Regions from separate parts of the Sphingobium sp. LB126 genome, predicted to be linked through region 2. Evidence: predicted binding sites of a transcription regulator. Region 2 holds the regulator's gene; the other holds the start of a gene.
The links. The regulator LexA, encoded in region 2, represses DNA repair genes until DNA is damaged. The targets are predictions, from matches to a motif close to GTTCCNCNCTTGTTCT.
Positions count from the first base shown of each region.

Region 1: CAF53_RS15290 (UvrD-helicase domain-containing protein) is a predicted target of LexA. The motif match lies at 1,971-1,986, and genes of this name have one in related genera.

Region 1 is NZ_NETV01000001.1:3,119,328-3,128,280, forward strand. It holds gene CAF53_RS15290 (UvrD-helicase domain-containing protein) at 1-1,901, opposite strand, end outside; gene CAF53_RS15295 (GFA family protein) at 2,005-2,400, shown strand; gene CAF53_RS15300 (Fe-S oxidoreductase) at 2,534-2,974, shown strand; gene CAF53_RS15305 (Rrf2 family transcriptional regulator) at 2,955-3,419, opposite strand; gene CAF53_RS15310 (globin domain-containing protein) at 3,584-4,033, shown strand; partial or broken gene rsmD (16S rRNA (guanine(966)-N(2))-methyltransferase RsmD) at 4,124-4,669, opposite strand; gene CAF53_RS15320 (pseudouridine synthase) at 4,758-5,672, opposite strand; gene CAF53_RS15325 (response regulator) at 5,834-6,292, shown strand; gene CAF53_RS15330 (MFS transporter) at 6,463-7,779, shown strand; gene CAF53_RS15335 (DUF6628 family protein) at 7,764-8,204, opposite strand; gene CAF53_RS15340 (folylpolyglutamate synthase/dihydrofolate synthase family protein) at 8,273-8,953, opposite strand, start outside.
Region 2 is NZ_NETV01000001.1:2,777,961-2,786,913, reverse strand. It holds gene moaC (cyclic pyranopterin monophosphate synthase MoaC) at 1-282, shown strand, start outside; gene CAF53_RS13670 (molybdopterin molybdotransferase MoeA) at 279-1,460, shown strand; gene CAF53_RS27565 (hypothetical protein) at 1,553-1,711, opposite strand; gene CAF53_RS27100 (hypothetical protein) at 1,853-2,602, shown strand; gene CAF53_RS13665 (IS1595 family transposase) at 2,659-3,543, opposite strand; gene lexA (transcriptional repressor LexA) at 3,659-4,333, shown strand; gene CAF53_RS13655 (ComEC/Rec2 family competence protein) at 4,324-6,390, opposite strand; gene gltX (glutamate--tRNA ligase) at 6,511-7,965, shown strand; gene CAF53_RS13645 (citrate synthase) at 7,983-8,953, shown strand, end outside.

The DNA of each region.
Region 1 (8,953 bases), 340 kb from region 2:
AAGCGGGAAGGGATGGAACTGGTCCATTGGCCATAGATGCGGCGGTTGGCGGCGTGGAGTATGATACAGCGCTTCCGCGCGCGGGTGAGCGCGACATAGGCGAGGCGGCGTTCTTCCTCCAGGCTGTTCAACCCGCCTTCGTCGAGCGCGCGCTGGGAGGGGAAAATGCCTTCTTCCCAGCCCGCCAGGAACACCGTGTCGAATTCCAGCCCCTTGGCGGCGTGAATGGTCATGATCGTGATCTTGCGTTCGTCCGCCTGCGCCTCATTGTCCATGACCAGCGACACATGTTCGAGGAATGCGCCCAGCGTCTCATATTCCTCCATGGCGCGGGTCAGTTCGTTCAAATTTTCCAGCCGCCCCGCGCTTTCGATGGTGCGCTCGGCCTGGAGCATGGCGGTATAGCCGCTTTCGTCCAATATCTGCCGGGCGAGTTCCGCATGGGGAAGCTGCGTCGCGCGGTCGCGCCAGCGGGCGAGGTCGCCGATGAAGGTGCCCAGTGACCGCCGGGCCTGCGGCGTCATCTCATCGGTGTCGAGGATGCGCGCGGCGGCGAGCGCCAGCGGGATAGCTTCCGCGCGGGCGAGGCGGTGGAGTTTTTCGACCGTCTTGTCGCCCAGGCCGCGCTTGGGGACGTTGACGATCCGTTCGAAGGCGAGATCGTCGGCGGGCTGGTTGACGAGGCGCAGATAGGCCAGCGCATCGCGGATTTCGGCGCGTTCGTAGAAGCGGAAGCCGCCGACGATGCGATAGGGCAGGCCGATCTGGATGAAGCGGTCCTCGAATTCGCGGGTCTGGTGCTGGGCGCGGACGAGGATGGCGACCTCGTCCAGCGACTGGCCGCTGCGTTCGATCGATTCGATCTCATCGCCCACCCGGCGGGCTTCCTCAGGGCCGTCCCAGACGCCGATGATGCGGACCTTCTCGCCCACGTCGATCTCGGTCCAGAGAGTCTTGCCGAGGCGGTTGCCATTTTCCGCGATCACGCCGGAGGCGGCGCCGAGTATGTGTGGAGTCGAGCGGTAATTCTGTTCGAGGCGGACGATCTTCGCGCCGGGAAAATCCTTTTCGAAACGCAGGATATTGGCGACTTCGGCACCGCGCCATGAATAGATGGACTGGTCGTCATCGCCCACGCAGCAGATGTTCTTGCGCTGCTGGGCGAGCAGGCGGAGCCAGAGATACTGGCTGCTGTTCGTGTCCTGATATTCGTCCACCATGATATAGCGGAAGCGCTGTTGATAGCTTTCCAGAACGTCCCGGTGGCGCTTCAATATCGTCAGAATATGCAGTAGCAAGTCACCGAAATCACAGGCATTAACATCGCGCAGGCGGGCTTGGTAAGCGGCGTAGAGCTTCTGCCCGCGGCCATTGGCATAGCCTTCGCTTTCGCCCGCGCCGATTTCCTCCGGAGTCCAGCCGCGGTTCTTCCATTGATCGATCAGGCCTGCGAGCTGACGCGCAGGCCAGCGCTTTTCGTCGATCCCTTCAGCCTGGATGAGTTGCTTCAGCAGGCGAAGCTGGTCGTCGGTGTCGAGGATGGTGAAATTGGATTGCAGGCCGACCAGCTCGGCGTGGCGGCGCAGCATCTTGGCGGCGATCGCGTGGAAGGTGCCAAGCCAGGGCATGCCCTCCACGGCCGGGCCGATCATGCGGCCGACACGCTCGCGCATTTCCCGCGCCGCCTTGTTGGTGAAGGTGACGGCGAGGATTTCCGACGGATAGGCGCGGCGGGTGGCGATGAGATGGGCGAGACGGGCGGTGAGCGCGGCGGTCTTGCCCGTGCCCGCACCCGCGAGGACCAATACCGGGCCTTCGGTGGTCAGCACGGCCTCCCGCTGGGGTTCGTTGAGACCCTGGAGATAGGCGGGATCATCGGGCGAGGGAGCGGGCAGGGTCATGGTCATCAACTAGGGTCTGGGGACGGGAGGAGCAAGGGCGGTCGGCCTTGCATCAGGCGGTCGTTTATGAGAACAAAAAGGGAATCATGCAAGGAGAAAGGCCATGGTCACGGGGCGGTGCCGATGCGGGGCGATTCACTATGAAGCGCAGGGCGAGCCAGCCTATAGCGCGCTTTGCCATTGTTCCGACTGCAGGAAGAGTACGGGGGCGCATATGGTCGGTTGGGCATTGTTTCCGGAGAATATGGTGATGGTACGGGGCAAGCCGGTGACCTATCAGTCATCGAAAAATGTGATGCGGCAATTTTGCGGAACATGCGGAACGAGCCTGTTCTATCGCAATGCCGAGGTCTTTCCTGGCATGGTGGATATCCAGACCGCAACCCTGGACGACCAGGCCGCGCTGCCGCCAGCCATTCATGTCCAATATGCGGAAGCTGCGCCCTGGATGGCGGCGGCGCATGAACTGCCGAAATTCGATCGCTATCCAGAGGCTTGACGGAGCACGGGTCGTTCGGGTTCGTCTGACGGCGCGTGCGCCACGGTTCGTCTCCGTGGCCGGAACGCTGGCGTCACGAGTCCGGTTCTCCCCCTGGCCCAAGCGGCAGAACGGGGTGAAGAACAAGGAAAGGATGATCCCGATGAAATCGATCCTATTGGCGGGCGCGGCCTTGCTGTGTTTTGGCACCGGTGCTGGCGGAATAGCGATGGCGCAGGACATGCCGGCATCGCAACAGCCTCCCGCTACCGATACGCCGCCGCCGGAGCAGGGCGCGACCCCGGCAACGCCGGCCGCCCCGGCGACTCCCGCAACGCCGCCCTCCGGCGCCGATCCCAACGCTGGGCAGCCCACGGGTGCGGTGCCGCCGGATACGGGGATGCAGCCGGCGCCGGCCGGCGTCCCGCGCGATCCGTCGGCGCCGGTGGGAACGTCCGCCAACCCTGCGACGGTGGGCGGCAATATGACGCCGCCGCCAACCGAGCAGAAGGACTATCCACTGTGCAGCAAGACCGTGCAGGATAGCTGCATGAACCGGAATGAAGCGCCGAGGGCTATGCGCAAGCGCCGGTAACCGCGCCGGGTCCCGAACCTGGGCCGGGCAAGGCGGCGATGAGCGCCGCCAGCCCGGCTCTGTCGCGCGCCGCGTCAGCCAGGCTGTGGCGATCCAGTACGGCCAGGAACGCGGCGGTCGCTTCCCGCAATATGCCGGATAGGCCGCAGGCTGCGCGGATGGCGCAGGAGCCGCAATCGGCCATGTTCATGTCGGGTTCCGTGTGGCGGATGACCTCGCCCAATTTGATCGCGTCGCTGGGACGGGCGAGGACGAACCCGCCGCCGCGCCCACGCTGGGTGTCCAGGAAACCGCCTTGGCCGAGATGGTGAACGACCTTCATCAGATGATTGCGCGAGAGGCCGTAGGCATCCGCGATTTCGGGGATGGTCGCCCGGCCGGTGGGAGCGACCGCGAGATGGATCAGGACGCGCAGGGCATAGTCGGTGTGGCGGGTCAATTGCATGAATGTAATCGTTAATTGCGCGGCGGTTGATTTTCAAACATTCATTCTATTTACATCTTTAAACATGCAACGTAAATGCATCTTTATCGAGTCCCCCTTGTCCGGCGCGGCTTTTTGGCCGGCGGATCTGGCGCGGCCCGAAACCATTGAGGAAAGGTGCATAAATGACCCAGTTGACCGCCGACACCATTGCCATCGTCAAGGCGACCGCCCCCGCTCTGCGCAAGCATGGGGTGGAGATCACGACGGCCATGTATGCGCGGCTGTTTCAGGATGCATCGATCAAGGACATGTTCGACCAGGCCGCGCAGGAAAGCGGCGAGCAGCCCAAGCGGCTGGCGGCGGCGATCCTGGGCTATGCCGAGAATATCGACAAGTTGCAGGCGCTGGACGGCGCGGTCGCGCGGATGGTGCAGCGCCATGTCGAAACCGGGGTGAAGGCGGAACATTATCCCAAGGTGGCCGAGGCATTGCTGCCCGCGATCCGCGACGTGCTGGGCGCGGAGGTGGCGACCGATGCCGTGCTGAACGCCTGGGGGCAGGCCTATTGGTTTCTTGCCAATATCCTGATCGGCAAGGAAGCGCAGGCCTATGAGGATGCTGAGGCGGCGTGATGGCAGTGGAGCCTGCTTCTGCAAGGACAGGAGCAGGGATCGGGCTTTGGAACTGGGCTCCTGCCTTCGCAGGAGCACGGGTTCCTCAAGTCAGGCCGTTTCTCTCAGGAGGGTCAGGCGGGCCTTGCCGACGTCGCGGGTGGCTTGCGTGGTGAAGCCTTTGACTTCCACATCCTCGCGGCGGTCGGTTTCGATGCTGATCCAGGTGGCCGGGCCGGTCCAGCCCAGGCGGCTGAGCTTGTCGAGCGCCACCATGCCCGCGCCGCTATTGTAGGGCGGGTCCATGAAGATGAGGTCCAGCGGCTTGGCTGCCGGGCCGAGGGAAAGGACGCTGCTCTGGCGGATGTCGGGGCGAAGGCCGAGCTTGTCGCCGTTCGCCCGGATCGCGTCGAGGGCGGTGCGGTCCTGTTCCACGAAGATGCAGCTTGCCGCGCCGCGCGAGAGGGCCTCGAAACCGAGCGCGCCGGAACCGGCGAAGAAATCGCCTACGCTGAGCCCTTCGAACGAGCCGATGCGGCTCAGCAGCATGGAGAAGAGCGTTTCGCGGGTGCGGTCCGCCGTGGGACGGGTGGTATCGCCCTTCGGGGCGGTGAGGGGGCGGCCGCGCCATTGGCCTGCGATGATTCTCATGGGTTGGCTCGTCTTGGAAAGAAGAAAAGCCCTTCGACAGGCTCAGGGCGAACGGAGGTGAGGGACGCTCAGCGCCAACAGGGGATAGGGCTTCCTAACTAGCCTTTCCCAAACTCTTGCGGAAGACGATGAGGTCGTGCTGGCGCACTTCCTCCACCGCACCCGACGCGAGTTCGCCCAGATGGAATGGGCCGTAGCTGGTGCGGATCAGGCGGTTCACCTGGAGCCCCAGATGTTCCAGCACGCGGCGGACCTCGCGATTCTTCCCCTCTGTCAGGGTCATTTCGATCCACTGGTTGCGGCCGGTGCGGCGTTCCAGATTGGCCTCGATCCGGCCATAGCGGATGCCGTCGATCTCGAGCCCGTCGAACAGGTCTTCAAGCTGGTTCTGGCTGACTTCACCGAAGGCGCGGGCGCGGTAGGTGCGCGGCACGCCGGTCGAGGGCAATTCCATCTGACGCTTGAATTCGCCATCGGTGGTGAGCAGCAGCAGCCCTTCGGTCGTCATGTCGAGCCGGCCGATCGGCATGACGCGCGGCAGGTCGGCGGGCAGCTTGTCATAGATGGTCGGGCGGCCGCGCGGGTCGCGCTCCGTGGTGAGAAAGCCCGTGGGTTTGTGGAAGAGGAAGAGGCGCGTCGGAGCAGGGGCCGCGACGGGGGTGCCGTCCACCGCCACGCCATGGAGCGAGGCGAGCAGTGTCGCCGGGGTCGTGACGGCCTCTCCGTTCAGCGTGATGCGGCCTTCCTCGATCATCCGCTCTATCTCGCGGCGGGATGCGACACCGGCGCGGGCGAGAAGTTTCGCGATGCGCTGCGGCTCGTTCTTGCCGCTGGCGGCTGCGGCGGCGCGGGCCGGATGCGGGTTTGCGGCTTTCGCGGAGGCCGGTTTCGCCTTCCTGAAAGGCGGGCGGGCGGGGCGGGAACCGGGAGCGGTTTGAGTGCCGGTCGGGCGCCTGGGGCCGCCGGGGCCTGACCGTCGCGGCGGTCCAGATTTTTTCGGCGGTTCCACGGAAGCGTTCCTTTTCAAAACGGGATGGCATTCCCATATGCGGGGAGCCAGATAATGGACGAATAGTGCTGTCCCTGCGCCTGTGTGCCGGGACGATAAGAAACCCGTTTCGGGGGTTGCACGTTGGTCGGCTGAATGGCGCAAATGGGGCGGATCGGCAAATGTTTTTCGGACTGGTCAAAGGGGAAGTCGGGGCGAAGGGACGCCGGAAGGCCATTCGCAGCGTGCTGGTGGTCGAAGATGAGCCGCTGGTCGCTTTCGACAATGAGCATGTGCTGGAGATGGCGGGTTATCGCGTGGCCGCGACCGTCGACGAATATACCCATGCCGTCAGCGTCATCGAAGACGAAAATGTCGATCTGGTGATCGCGGATGTGACGCTGCATGGCGAGAGGACGGGCATCGATCTGGCCCGCTTCGCCAGCGGAAGAGGGGTTTCGGTACTCTTCGTGACCGGCGCCTGCCCCGTTGATGCGCAGGAGGTGGCCCTGGGCTGTCTGGCAAAGCCCTATGCGCCGCGCGATCTGCTGGCGGCGGTTGCCGTTGTGGATGCCCTGTTGCGCGGCAAGACGCTACCGCGGTTTCCGGAAGGATTGCATCTGTTCGGGGATGTGGGGTGAGGGTGATATTGGCCGAGAGGGGCGATCCTCCTCATCCAACTCCGCCCAACTCGCTGCGCGAATGAGCCTGCCTATCCTTCTCCCTCAAGGCAGAAGGTTTTTTGGGGTGGTTGTTTGGGTGGGCTTTGGTCATATGATGCGGGAATGACCATCGGGGGCTTGCCGCATTTATGACTGAGATCGCAGAGGGTTCGGCGGGCTGGCTGGATGCGGTGAAGCCCTATGTTCAGAAGGCGCCCTTGGGGGCCTTTTTTCTCGGCATATCGTCAGGCTTTCCCTATGCGATGATCGGCGCGACGCTGACGACGCGGCTGGCGCAGGACGGGATCGACAAGAAGGCGGTGACGGCCTTCACCCTGGCCTTTCTCGTCTATAATCTGAAATTTCTGTGGGCCTGGGTGGTCGACGGCGTGCACCTGCCCATCATCGGCCGGTTGGGGCAGCGGGTTTCCTGGCTGATCGTCGCGGGGCTGTTCGTGATGGCGGCGGTGGCCAATCTGGCGCTGGTCGATCCGGCCACGGGCCTGTTGCAGACGGCCTATGCGGCGATCCTGGTCGGGGTGGCGGGCGCGACCTTCGATATCGTGATCGATGCCTATCGGATCGAGACCCTGAAGCCGGAGCAATTGGGTGTCGGATCGGGCATGTCGCAATATGGCTGGCGCATCGGGTCGGTGGCGGCGGGGGCGCTGGCGCTGGTGCTGGCGGCGCGGATCGGATGGCATGGCGCCTATCTGGCCTGTGCGGTCTTCGCTCTGCCCGCGATGCTGACCGGGCTGGTGCTGGGCGAGCCGGAGCGGCACCGGGAACCGACGGCGCGGCGCGGCATGGGGGAGGTGTGGCAGTCGATCGCCGGGCCGCTGGTGGAGTTTTTCCGGCGGCGCGGGGCGTGGCTGGTGCTGCTGTTCATCCTGCTGCACAAGATCGGCGATACGCTGGCGAACCTGACCTTCCGCCTGCTGTTCGACGATATGGGCTACACCAATGACGAGATCGCCATCTATGACGTGGGGATCGGTTTCTGGGCCTATCTGATCGGGATTTTCGTCGGCGGCGTGCTGTACGCGCGAATGGGGATGAAGCGGTCGGTGCTGGTCAGCCTGTTGTTGATGGGCGTGTCCAATTTCAGTTTCGCGCTGCTCGCCGCGCTGGGCAAGAGCAATTGGGGCATGGCGGGAGCCATCGGTTTCGAGAATTTCGCCAGCGGCATTGGTGGCGTGACCGTGGTGGCCTATTTCTCGGCCCTGTGCGACCTGCGCTTCACCGCCGCGCAATATGCGCTGATCTCGGCGGCGGCGAGCATCGTCGGGCGGTTCCTGACCGGGACGACGGCGGGTGCGATGATCGAGCGGTTCGGCTATGTCGATTTCTATCTGCTGACAACGGTGATCTCGCTGCCGGGCATCATCCTGTTCTGGCTGATGATGCGCGCGGGTCTGATCGACGCCAGCGTCGGCAGCGCGGCGAGCGATCAGCCCGCCGCGTAGAGGTCGAGCGGGCGGCCGAGGTCGCTATGCGCCTGCGCGACGGCTTGCAGGCAGGTGAGGGCGCCCAAAGCGTGATCGTTGCCGAGCAGGGATGCGACATCGTCATAGGCGGTGCGCGGGCTGCGCAGGGCGGCGCCGACCGCCTGCATCATCAACGCTTCATCGGTCGTCATGCGCGAACAGCAGCAGGGGGCGATCAATATCTTGCGGCTGGAGGTGCGGGCGAGTTCCAGCATCATCGCGCGCATCAGCACCAGCGGGCGGCGATAGCTGCGGCCGAAAGCGCCCAGCATCGCATTGGCGGCATGGGCATCGTCGACGCCCGCCATCGCCATGCGGCGCATGACATAGAGGAACAGCCGGTTGCCATAGCCGCCGGGGATCGGGCGGGGCTGATCGAGGAAAACGGGCTCTCCAATGGCCATGCGCGGATACCTTTGCCTTTGTCGTTGGAAGGCAAGGATACGCTATTGCGAGTCAATAGCAAGTTATTTCAGTCGGGATATTGCCCGTTCAACCGCAAAATTTCGCCCGCCAGGTAAAGCGATCCCGCGATCAGCAGCTTGGGCGCGGGATGGGGCTGCGCGGCGATGGCGGCCACGGCTTCGGTTGCATTGTCATGCGCGTTGCAGGGGATGCCCCACAGGTCGGCGATGGCGGCGAAGCGTTCCGGCGGGTGATGGTCGTGGCCGGGTACGGGCAAGGCGTGGATATGGGCGATCCGGCCCGCGAAAGGGACGAGATAGGCGTCCATATCCTTGTTCGACAGCATGCCGATAATGAGCTGGAGCTTTTGGCCTTCCAGACGCTCGGGCGTGAAGAAGGCGGCGATGGCCTCGCCCGCCCCGGCATTATGGCCGCCGTCCAGCCAGGCTTCGGCGGATTGCGGCAGCGGGGTGAGCAGCGGGCCGTGGTCGAGCCGTTGCAGGCGGGCGGGCCAATGCGCCCAGAGCGGGGCGGCTTTCAGCGCGGCTTCGCTGACGGGGAGGACGCTCTGATGGCGGAGCATGGCGAAGGCCAGGCCGGCGTTCTGCACCTGATGCGCGCCGGAAAGGCGGGGCAGCGGGGTTTCGAGGCGGCCGAGATCGTCGCGATAATGGAGACGGTCCCGATAAGCCACCGCGTCCCAATTTTCGCCCATGGCCAGCCATTGGGTGCGGTTGCGCGCGGCGGC
Region 2 (8,953 bases):
ACCGCCGATTTGATCCCGCTCTGCCACCCGATCGCGCTCAGCAGCGTGACGGTCGATTTCGATCTCGATGCTACGGGCGTGACCGTCACCGCCACCGCCAGAACCACGGGCCAGACCGGCGTCGAGATGGAAGCGCTCACCGCCGCGACGGTCGCCCTGCTGACCGTCTATGACATGGCCAAGGCGCTGGACAAGGCCATGGTCATCGGGGAAGTCCGCCTGCTGGCCAAGAGCGGCGGCAAGTCCGGCGCCTGGACGGCCCAGGATGGACGCGCGGCATGAGCCTGCTCCCGGTCGCAGAAGCGCAACGCCGGCTGATGGCATTGGCCGAGCCGCTTCCGACCGAGGACATGCCGATTCCCGCCTGCGCGCGACGCTGGCTCACCCGTGACCTCCCGGCTCTGCGCGATCAGCCCTGGGCCGATCTCTCCGCCATGGACGGCTATGCGATCCGCGCCGCCGAATGGCCCGGCCCATGGCAGGTGACGGGCGAAAGCGCGGCGGGCGGATCATTGCCATCCGCCCTCGCGCCCGGCCAGGCCTGCCGCATCTTCACCGGCGCGCCATTGCCGGAAGGCGCGGACGGCGTGCTGATCCAGGAAGATGCGGCAAGGGAGGGCCATGTCATCCGCTCTACCGAGGGACCGCTGGCGCGGGGCCGCAACGTGCGGCCCGCGGCCTCGGATTTTGGCAAAGGCGGTCTTCTCCTGCCCGCAGGCACCGCGCTCGGTCCGGCCCAGATCGCCCTCGCCGTCCTGGGCGGCCATGGCTCCTTGCCGGTCGCGCGTCCCGCTCGCATCGCCCTGCTTTCGACCGGCGACGAGTTGGTGCCGCCGGGCACGCCCGCCCGGCCCGGCCAATTGCCCGCTTCCAATGCACCGATGTTGGCCGCGCTGCTGGGCGGGTTGCCCTGCGAAGTCGTCGACCTCGGCATCATTCGCGACGATCTCGACAGCATGGCCGCTATTTTCAGTCGCGCCGGGCAAGCCGACATCATCGTCTCGACCGGTGGTGCGTCGGTCGGCGATCATGACATCGTCCGCCCCGCCTTCACCAAGGCGGGCGGCTCGCTCGATTTCTGGAAGATCAGGATGCGGCCCGGCAAACCCCTGATGGCGGGCACCTTGGGTTCCGCCGTCTTCCTGGGCCTGCCCGGCAATCCCGTGTCCGCCTTCGTCACCGCGACCCTTTTCCTGCTTCCGCTGGTGCGGCATCTCATGGGCTCGGTCGCCCCCCTGCCCCGGACGGCGCCCGCGACGCTTACCGCCCCCCTTCCCGCGACCGGTGAACGCGACGATTATCTGCGCGCTTATCGCAGCGAGGCCGGCATCGTCTCCCTCACCTCCCAGGACAGCGCGGCGACCGCCGCCATGGCGATGGCCGATTGCCTGATAATACGCCCCGCCGGATCACCCCCGGCCGTTGCGGGGGATGCCGTCACAATCCTCCCCCTGGCATAAGGAAAGGGGCCGCGAAGCGACCCCTTCCAGTGCGGTCCTGATGCTGAAATCCGGCGCCATTCCTGTCCGTGACCGAATGACGGCCGACCCGATCAGCGCTGTTGCTTTCCGGGCGCCTTGTCCTGACGGCGTTCATCGCCCATCTGACCCTGCCGGTTTTCCTGCTGCTGCTGGCGTCCACCCTGGCTGGAACGATCACCGCCCTGTTGATCACGGCGCTGATTCTTGTCCTGATTATTCTGGTTGGCCATCTTACTCTCCTATTCACCTCCTTGAAGGGAGGCCGCTATAGAACGGCCCGTGGACGCTGGCGTTCCGGCAAATGCGGCCAACGGTTAAGCGCTTGGTGATTATCCCTTTCCGACAAGTAGGAGGCTGTGATATGCGAGCGCATGGGAATGCCGAGTCGAATCCATCTGGCGGATGCAAATTACCTACTGATTTTGCAAAGCCCGTTGCTTTTCCTCTGCGGGAAATGGCTGGAAGCCAACCCGCAATACCGATGGGTCACGGCGGTGCCTGACTGGGCATATCCTTTCTCCATAGGAGTCGCCCTTGCAACGCTATGGTATGACCTACTTCGCGGGAATGACTCTCGCGTTTGGCAGTTCTGGCATAAAGTTAGCGACAAGTTTGAGGTTGCCCATCTCCATGCGGGGCATTGGTCAGGCCCTGAGTGGGGCGGTGTCATGCCTGCTACCGATATTGGCGTTCGGCTCAGAATAAGATTTATCCGCAAAGTCCGGCGCGTCGATTTAGTTCTGCGCGTATACTCATGCACAGGTCGAGGTCAGCAACCTTTTGAATATGTGCTGAAAATCGCGAACAGCTATAATGCCCAAGCGGGGCAGACACTTGATATTCCAATTGTTGATATGGGCATCCCAACAGCGGGATGGGATCACAAAAGGAAGCGCGGCTGGGGGCCGCTCAAAACAGAGAATTTTATTGGCGGGTCGAGAAACGTAGCCATCCTTGAGTGTCACGGGCGATGGCTGACGCAGCGGAGAAAAATCTATATAGAAATGATCAGTCACGTTGGCCAAAAGCTTTCGCCATGCCTCTATGTCCAAGAGGAGGGCGATGACGTTTTTGATACGTCAGCACAAAACAAGCTTGGAATTTACCGATATGACGGATGATACGAATAAGCGCTTCGACCGACTACTAGATGCAATGGCCCACGGCCACGCGCCTGTCAGCGGGAAAAAGAAACCATTAGGCGATCCAGCATCAGATGCGGAACGTCGCGCATATTGTGGCGAAACTCGAACTCCGCGAGATACTTCGAAAGATGCTTCTCGCTGACATGAATGTGAGTGCCGTTGATCCCGCGCTTTAGCTGCGCCCAAAAACCTTCGATGCCATTCACGGTCGTTCCAGTCGGGCCGACATACTGATCGGCGCTGTGGTTGACGGTCTTGTGCCAGTAGCCCTTGAACTCGCCCAAATTATCGTAGCTGATTAGTTCGTCCGTGTGGATTTCGCTGTAGGGCTTCACGTTGTTGAAAACGTGCGGTTCCAGCGTTGCGCGCTTCCGGTTCGGAACAACGCGGGTGATAACGTCGCCGTTGCGCTCGTGCATTCCGATCACGATGGCCTTGTTGTCACGGTAGTTACCCGCGCCTTTACCTTCCTGCTTGCCGCCGATGTAGGTTTCATCGACTTCCACGATCTTGCCGAAGCCGCCCACCGGATCATCGCCGTCAAATTGTCCCATATATTCGCGGATCATGTGGCACATGCGCCAAGCAGTCTTGTAGGTCACGCCTAGCTGGCGCTCGACTTCCTTGGCGGCAACGCCGTTCCGCGAAGCGCAGAACTGGAACATGACAAAGAACCAATCGCGCAGACTGGTGCGAGTGCGGTCAAAGGGCGTTCCAGCAGTCGGGTAAACCTGCGCGCCGCAATACTCGCAAGCGTAGGAGCGGCGGCCCTTCACGCGGTAGAAATGAGCCGACTTGCCGCACTTCTCGCAATCATGGCGGTTCCCGTAGCGGACGCGCATCAGATGATCGAGGCAGCTATCCTCAGTCGGGAAGCGGTCTTGGAACTGGCGCAGCGTAGGGGCTTTGTTGCTCATGCCTATTCTATGCCATATCCGCTTACTTGTTTCAAGGGGATAATAACCAAGCGCTTGACTTCCCCTTTTTCGTTTCCTATGCGTTCTCCATCCGTTCCAAGGAGGGCAAGCAGGCATGTTGACCATCAAGCAACAGGAATTGCTGAGCTTCATTCAGACCCGGCTGGAGGAGGGAGGCGTGTCCCCGTCCTTCGAGGAAATGAAGGAAGCGCTGGATCTCAGGTCCAAATCCGGCATCCATCGCCTGATCAATGCGCTGGAGGAGCGCGGTTTCATCCGTCGGCTGCCCAACCGCGCCCGCGCGCTGGAGGTTCTGAAACTTCCCGAGGCCATGCATCGCAATGCGCCGAAAGTCATCACGCCGCCCAAGCCGCAACTGGTGGCAAGCGCTCCGATCGCCGCCAATGACGTGCTGGAAATCCCTCTGCACGGACGGATTGCGGCGGGCGTGCCGATCGAGGCCCTGGAAGGGCAGAACATGCTCTCCGTGCCGGCGGCGCTGCTGGGTTCCGGCGACCATTATGCGCTGGAGGTTGCGGGTGATTCCATGATGGAGGCGGGCATTCTCGACGGCGACTTCGCATTGATCCAGCGAACCGACGTCGCGCGGGAAGGACAGATCGTCGTTGCCCTGATCGACGACAGCGAAGCGACGCTCAAATATTTCCGGCGCGAAGGACCCAAGGTCCGGCTCGATCCGGCGAACAGCGCCTATGAGCCGCAAATCTACGATCCGCAGCAGGTCCGCATCCAGGGCAAGCTCGCAGGATTGCTGCGCCGCTATAATTGAGAGGATCGGCGCAGCCTGAACGCGGACCGCGCAATCCAGGGATGCTCGTCATCCACGCTTCTGACGGTGCGGACGAAGGGGACTTCGAGGTCAATGGCCAGCCCTCCGGTCCGCGCAAGCAGGCGCCGGTCCGCTTTCAGCCAGCGTGGACGGCAGGAAACGGGGAGGAACCGGTCGCTGATCACGATATCCGCCCGTGCACAGTCTCGGGCCAGCACCCCGCTCTCGATCCTGGCGCTGCTCCGCGTCACCAGTATGTCCCAGTTCCGTCCATCGCCCTTCAACCGTACCGCACAAAGGTCAGGTGAACAGCGCGATGCTGGCATGGCAGCCATCGCTTCCAGCATACCGTCATAGCCGGCGGTTTCGGCGAGCGCATCGCGCACATAGCCTCCGGCCCTCTCCCGCAAAATAGCCATGCCCCCGCTCGCGGTCCGGACCGCCACATGACGACCGTCTCCCGTTATCAACAAGGTGGGCGGCCCGCTTTTCAGGATCATCGCTACGCCCGCCGCCGCGGGGATCAGCCCTACCCAGCGCCATCGGCTGCGCCACAGCAGGCACCAGAGCAGGCCTGCAAGGATCAGCGCGAAAATCCCGCCGGACTGCGCGGATGATCGCATGATCGCCCAGGGACTGGACGCCACCCCATGCGCAACGAGCAGCAACAGATCGAGCGCGCGTGCAGTGAGCCACCAGAAGGGCGCGCCCCATCCACACAGATCGAACAGCAAGGCGAGCGCTTCCAGCGGCATGATGACAAAGGTGGTGAGCGGAATCGCCACCAGATTGGCGATGGCCCCCAACATTCCCGCCTTGTGAAAATGGAAGATGGCGATCGGCGCAAGCACCAGTTCCACCACCAGCCCCGTCGCCAGCATGGCCAGCAAGTGCCGGCCCAACCGACGCCAACTGGCCTCTTCCCGTGCGGCGATGAAGCCCCGGAAACGCGGATGCTCACCCAACGCGACCAGCGCGACCACGGCGGCGAAGCTCATCTGGAAACTGGGACCCACCAACGCCTCCGGCCAGGCCAGCAGCACCACCAGCGCACCGGCCGCAACCAACCGCAATGTGATGGCGTCCCGCCCCATGGCCAGCCCGCCCAGCACCAGCAAGGCGGCGACGCAGGACCGCACGGTCGGCACTTCCGCTCCGGTCAGCAATGTATAGCCGATGCCCGCAAGCGCGCCGCCGCCCGCCGCGATCAGCATCAACGGCCAATCCAGCGCCGCCCGCCGGCTGAGCGCCATCGCCCGCATCAACAGGAACACGACCGCCGCGATGAGAGCCGTCACATGCAGGCCGCTGATCGACAGCAAGTGCGCGAGGCCGCTGCGCCGCATCGCCTCGGCATCATCCTCCGCGATCGCCCCCTGATCCCCCGTCGCCAGCGCGGCGGCGATGCCACCGCCGGCGCCGGGAATCTGCCCAACGATATGCGCGAACAGCCGCTCCCTCATCGGCGGCGGCGCGGAAGCCGGTCGCAATAGCGCGATCGGCTTGAGAACGCGGCCCGTCGCCCCGATGCCGTCGAAATAGGCCCGCCGCGCAAAATCATATCCACCAGGCAGGCCCGGCGATGCAGGCGGCATCAATCTTGTACGAAAACGCACGACCGCGCCTCTCCCCAGGCCGGCGGGTGTCAGTTCATCGTCCAGATTGACCCGGATGAGCGGCGGCAGGCCAGGGGCGTCAATCGGCCGCACCAGCATGCGACTCATCTTCTGAGCCGGGACCGGATTGAGCCGTTTCACCTCTCCGCTCACCTCGACGAACACCGCCTGGGCCAATGGCGGCGCACCCAAAAACGTCGCCTTCCCCCAGATCAGTACGCAGCCGAAACAGGCCATCATGCTTCCGATCAGGACCGCCCGGCGCAGCCGCCCGCCGCTCGGCAGGAGCAACGCGGCACAGGCCAGGGCCAGTGAAGCGCTACAAAAGGCCAGCCATCCCAATCTGTTAGGCAAAGAAAACCAGGCCGCAATTCCCGCACCGAGCGCCACGGGGACCCATAGCGGCAGCTGCTCGCGCTCCTCCTCCAGCCAGGCTTCCACCCTCTCCAAAAGCGACAGCGCGCCGTGTCGGCCATAACCGACAACGGAGGTTTGTCGTGGCTCGAAAGCCATGCTAGGGGGCGTCGCGATCATGGATAGGCCAGGTGGATATCGGAGCGAATGTCAGGGAATGAAGCGGTGAGTGCCACGGGTTCGAACAGACAGGTAGTAACCCGTTTTGCGCCGTCGCCCACCGGTTTTCTTCATATCGGGGGGGCGCGGACCGCGCTGTTCAACTGGCTGTTCGCGCGCCATCATGGTGGCAGGTTCCTGCTGCGGATCGAGGATACCGATCGTGCCCGCTCGACGCAGGAGGCGGTCGCCGCAATCTTCGACGGACTGGAATGGCTGGGCCTTGGCGGCGACGAACCGGCGGTGTTCCAGTTCGAACGAACGCCCCGCCATGCCGAGGTCGCCAACCAGTTGCTCGCGGCCGGCCATGCCTATCGCTGCTATGCGACGCCCGAGGAACTGGCCGAATTGCGCGAACAGCAGCGCGCCGCCAAGCAGCCGATGCGCTATGACGGTCGCTGGCGCGACCGCTCCCCGGAGGAAGCTCCCGAAGGCGCGCCCCATGTCATTCGCCTGAAGGCCCCGCGAACCGGCGAAACCGTCATCGAGGACGCCGTGCAGGGGCGCGTCGTCGTCCAGAATGCGGAGCTGGACGACATGATCCTCCTGCGCTCCGACGGCACGCCGACTTACATGCTGGCCGTGGTGGTCGACGACCATGACATGGGCGTGACCCACGTCATTCGCGGCGACGATCATCTCAACAATGCATTCCGGCAGCTCGGCATCATAAGGGCGATGAATTGGGAAGAGCCGATCTACGCCCATATCCCCCTGATCCACGGATCGGACGGGGCCAAGCTGTCAAAGCGCCACGGCGCGCTCGGCGTCGACGCCTATCGCGACGAAATGGGCATGCTGCCCGAAGCGGTGCTCAACTATCTGCTGCGCCTGGGCTGGGGCCATGGCGACGAGGAGATCATCTCCCGCGACCGCGCGGTCGAGCTGTTCGATATTGCAGGCGTCGGCCGCTCGCCCTCGCGCTTCGACATCAAGAAGCTGGAGAATCTCAACGGTCATTATCTGCGTGAAGCGGACGATGCGCGCCTGGCCGCGCTGGTGGCGCCCCGGATCGCGCAAAGACTGGCCATCGTCCTTCCGGCAGGCGCGGAAAAGCTGCTGACCGACGCCATGCCCTCCCTCAAGCCCCGCGCCAAGACGCTTAACGAAATTGCCGAGGGCGCAGAATATTTGTTCAAAAATTGCCCACTGGATTTTGACGACAAGGCCCTTGCTCTGCTAGACGACTCGGCGCGCGCGCTGCTGGGACAGACAGCCGACGCTCTTGCACCCGTCCCATCCTGGACGGTCGAAGCGATCGAGGAAGCGATACGCCGCGTGGCAGAGGATGCCGGCCTCGGGCTTGGAAAGGTCGCGCAGCCTTTGCGCGCGGCGTTGACCGGTCGCACGGTTTCGCCGGGAATTTTCGACGTCCTTTTCCTTCTGGGGAAGGCGGAGAGCTTGGAACGATTGGCCGCTGTGAGGCACGCATCGACCAATTGAAGTATCAGGAGAATACCATGTCGGATAACAATGCCACTTTGAGCGTCGGCGGAGACGCGAAGGACTATGCCATTCTGAACGGCACGGTCGGACCGCAGGTCATCGACGTCCGCAAGCTCTACGCCAACACCGGCATGTTCACCTACGATCCCGGCTTCACCTCGACCGCCAGCTGCGATTCGGGTCTGACCTATATCGACGGCGACGCCGGCGTACTGCTGCACCGTGGTTATCCGATCGACCAGCTCGCCGAACAGTCGAGCTTCATGGAAGTGTCCTACCTCCTCCTCAACGGCGAACTGCCCTCGAAGAAGGAATTGGAGGACTTCACCCGCACGATCACGCGCCACACCATGGTGCATGAACAGCTCACCACCTTCTATCGCGGTTTCCGCCGCGACGCGCACCCGATGGCGATCATGTGCGGCGTGGTCGGCGCGCTGTCGGCCTTCTACCACGACTCGACCGACATCAACGACCCGGAACAGCGCAAGATCGCCAGCCACCGCCTGATCGCCAAGATGCCGACGATCGCCGCCATGGCGTACAAATATTCGGTGGGTCAGCCCTTCGTCTATCCGCGCAACGACCTGTCCTACACCGCCAACTTCCTGAACATGACCTTCTCGGTCCCGGCGGAGGAATATGTCATCGACCCGGTCGTCGTCGACGCGATGGACAAGATCTTCACCCTGCACGCCGACCATGAGCAGAACGCCTCGACATCGACCGTGCGTCTGGCGGGTTCCTCGGGCGCCAACCCCTTCGCCTGCATCGCGGCGGGCATCGCCTGCCTGTGGGGTCCGGCGCATGGCGGCGCGAACGAAGCCGCGCTCAACATGCTGCGCGAGATCGGCACCGTCGACCGCATTCCGGAATATATCGCCCGCGCCAAGAACAAGGACGATCCGTTCCGCCTGATGGGCTTCGGACATCGCGTCTACAAGAATTACGACCCGCGCGCGACCGTGATGCAGAAGACCGCGAA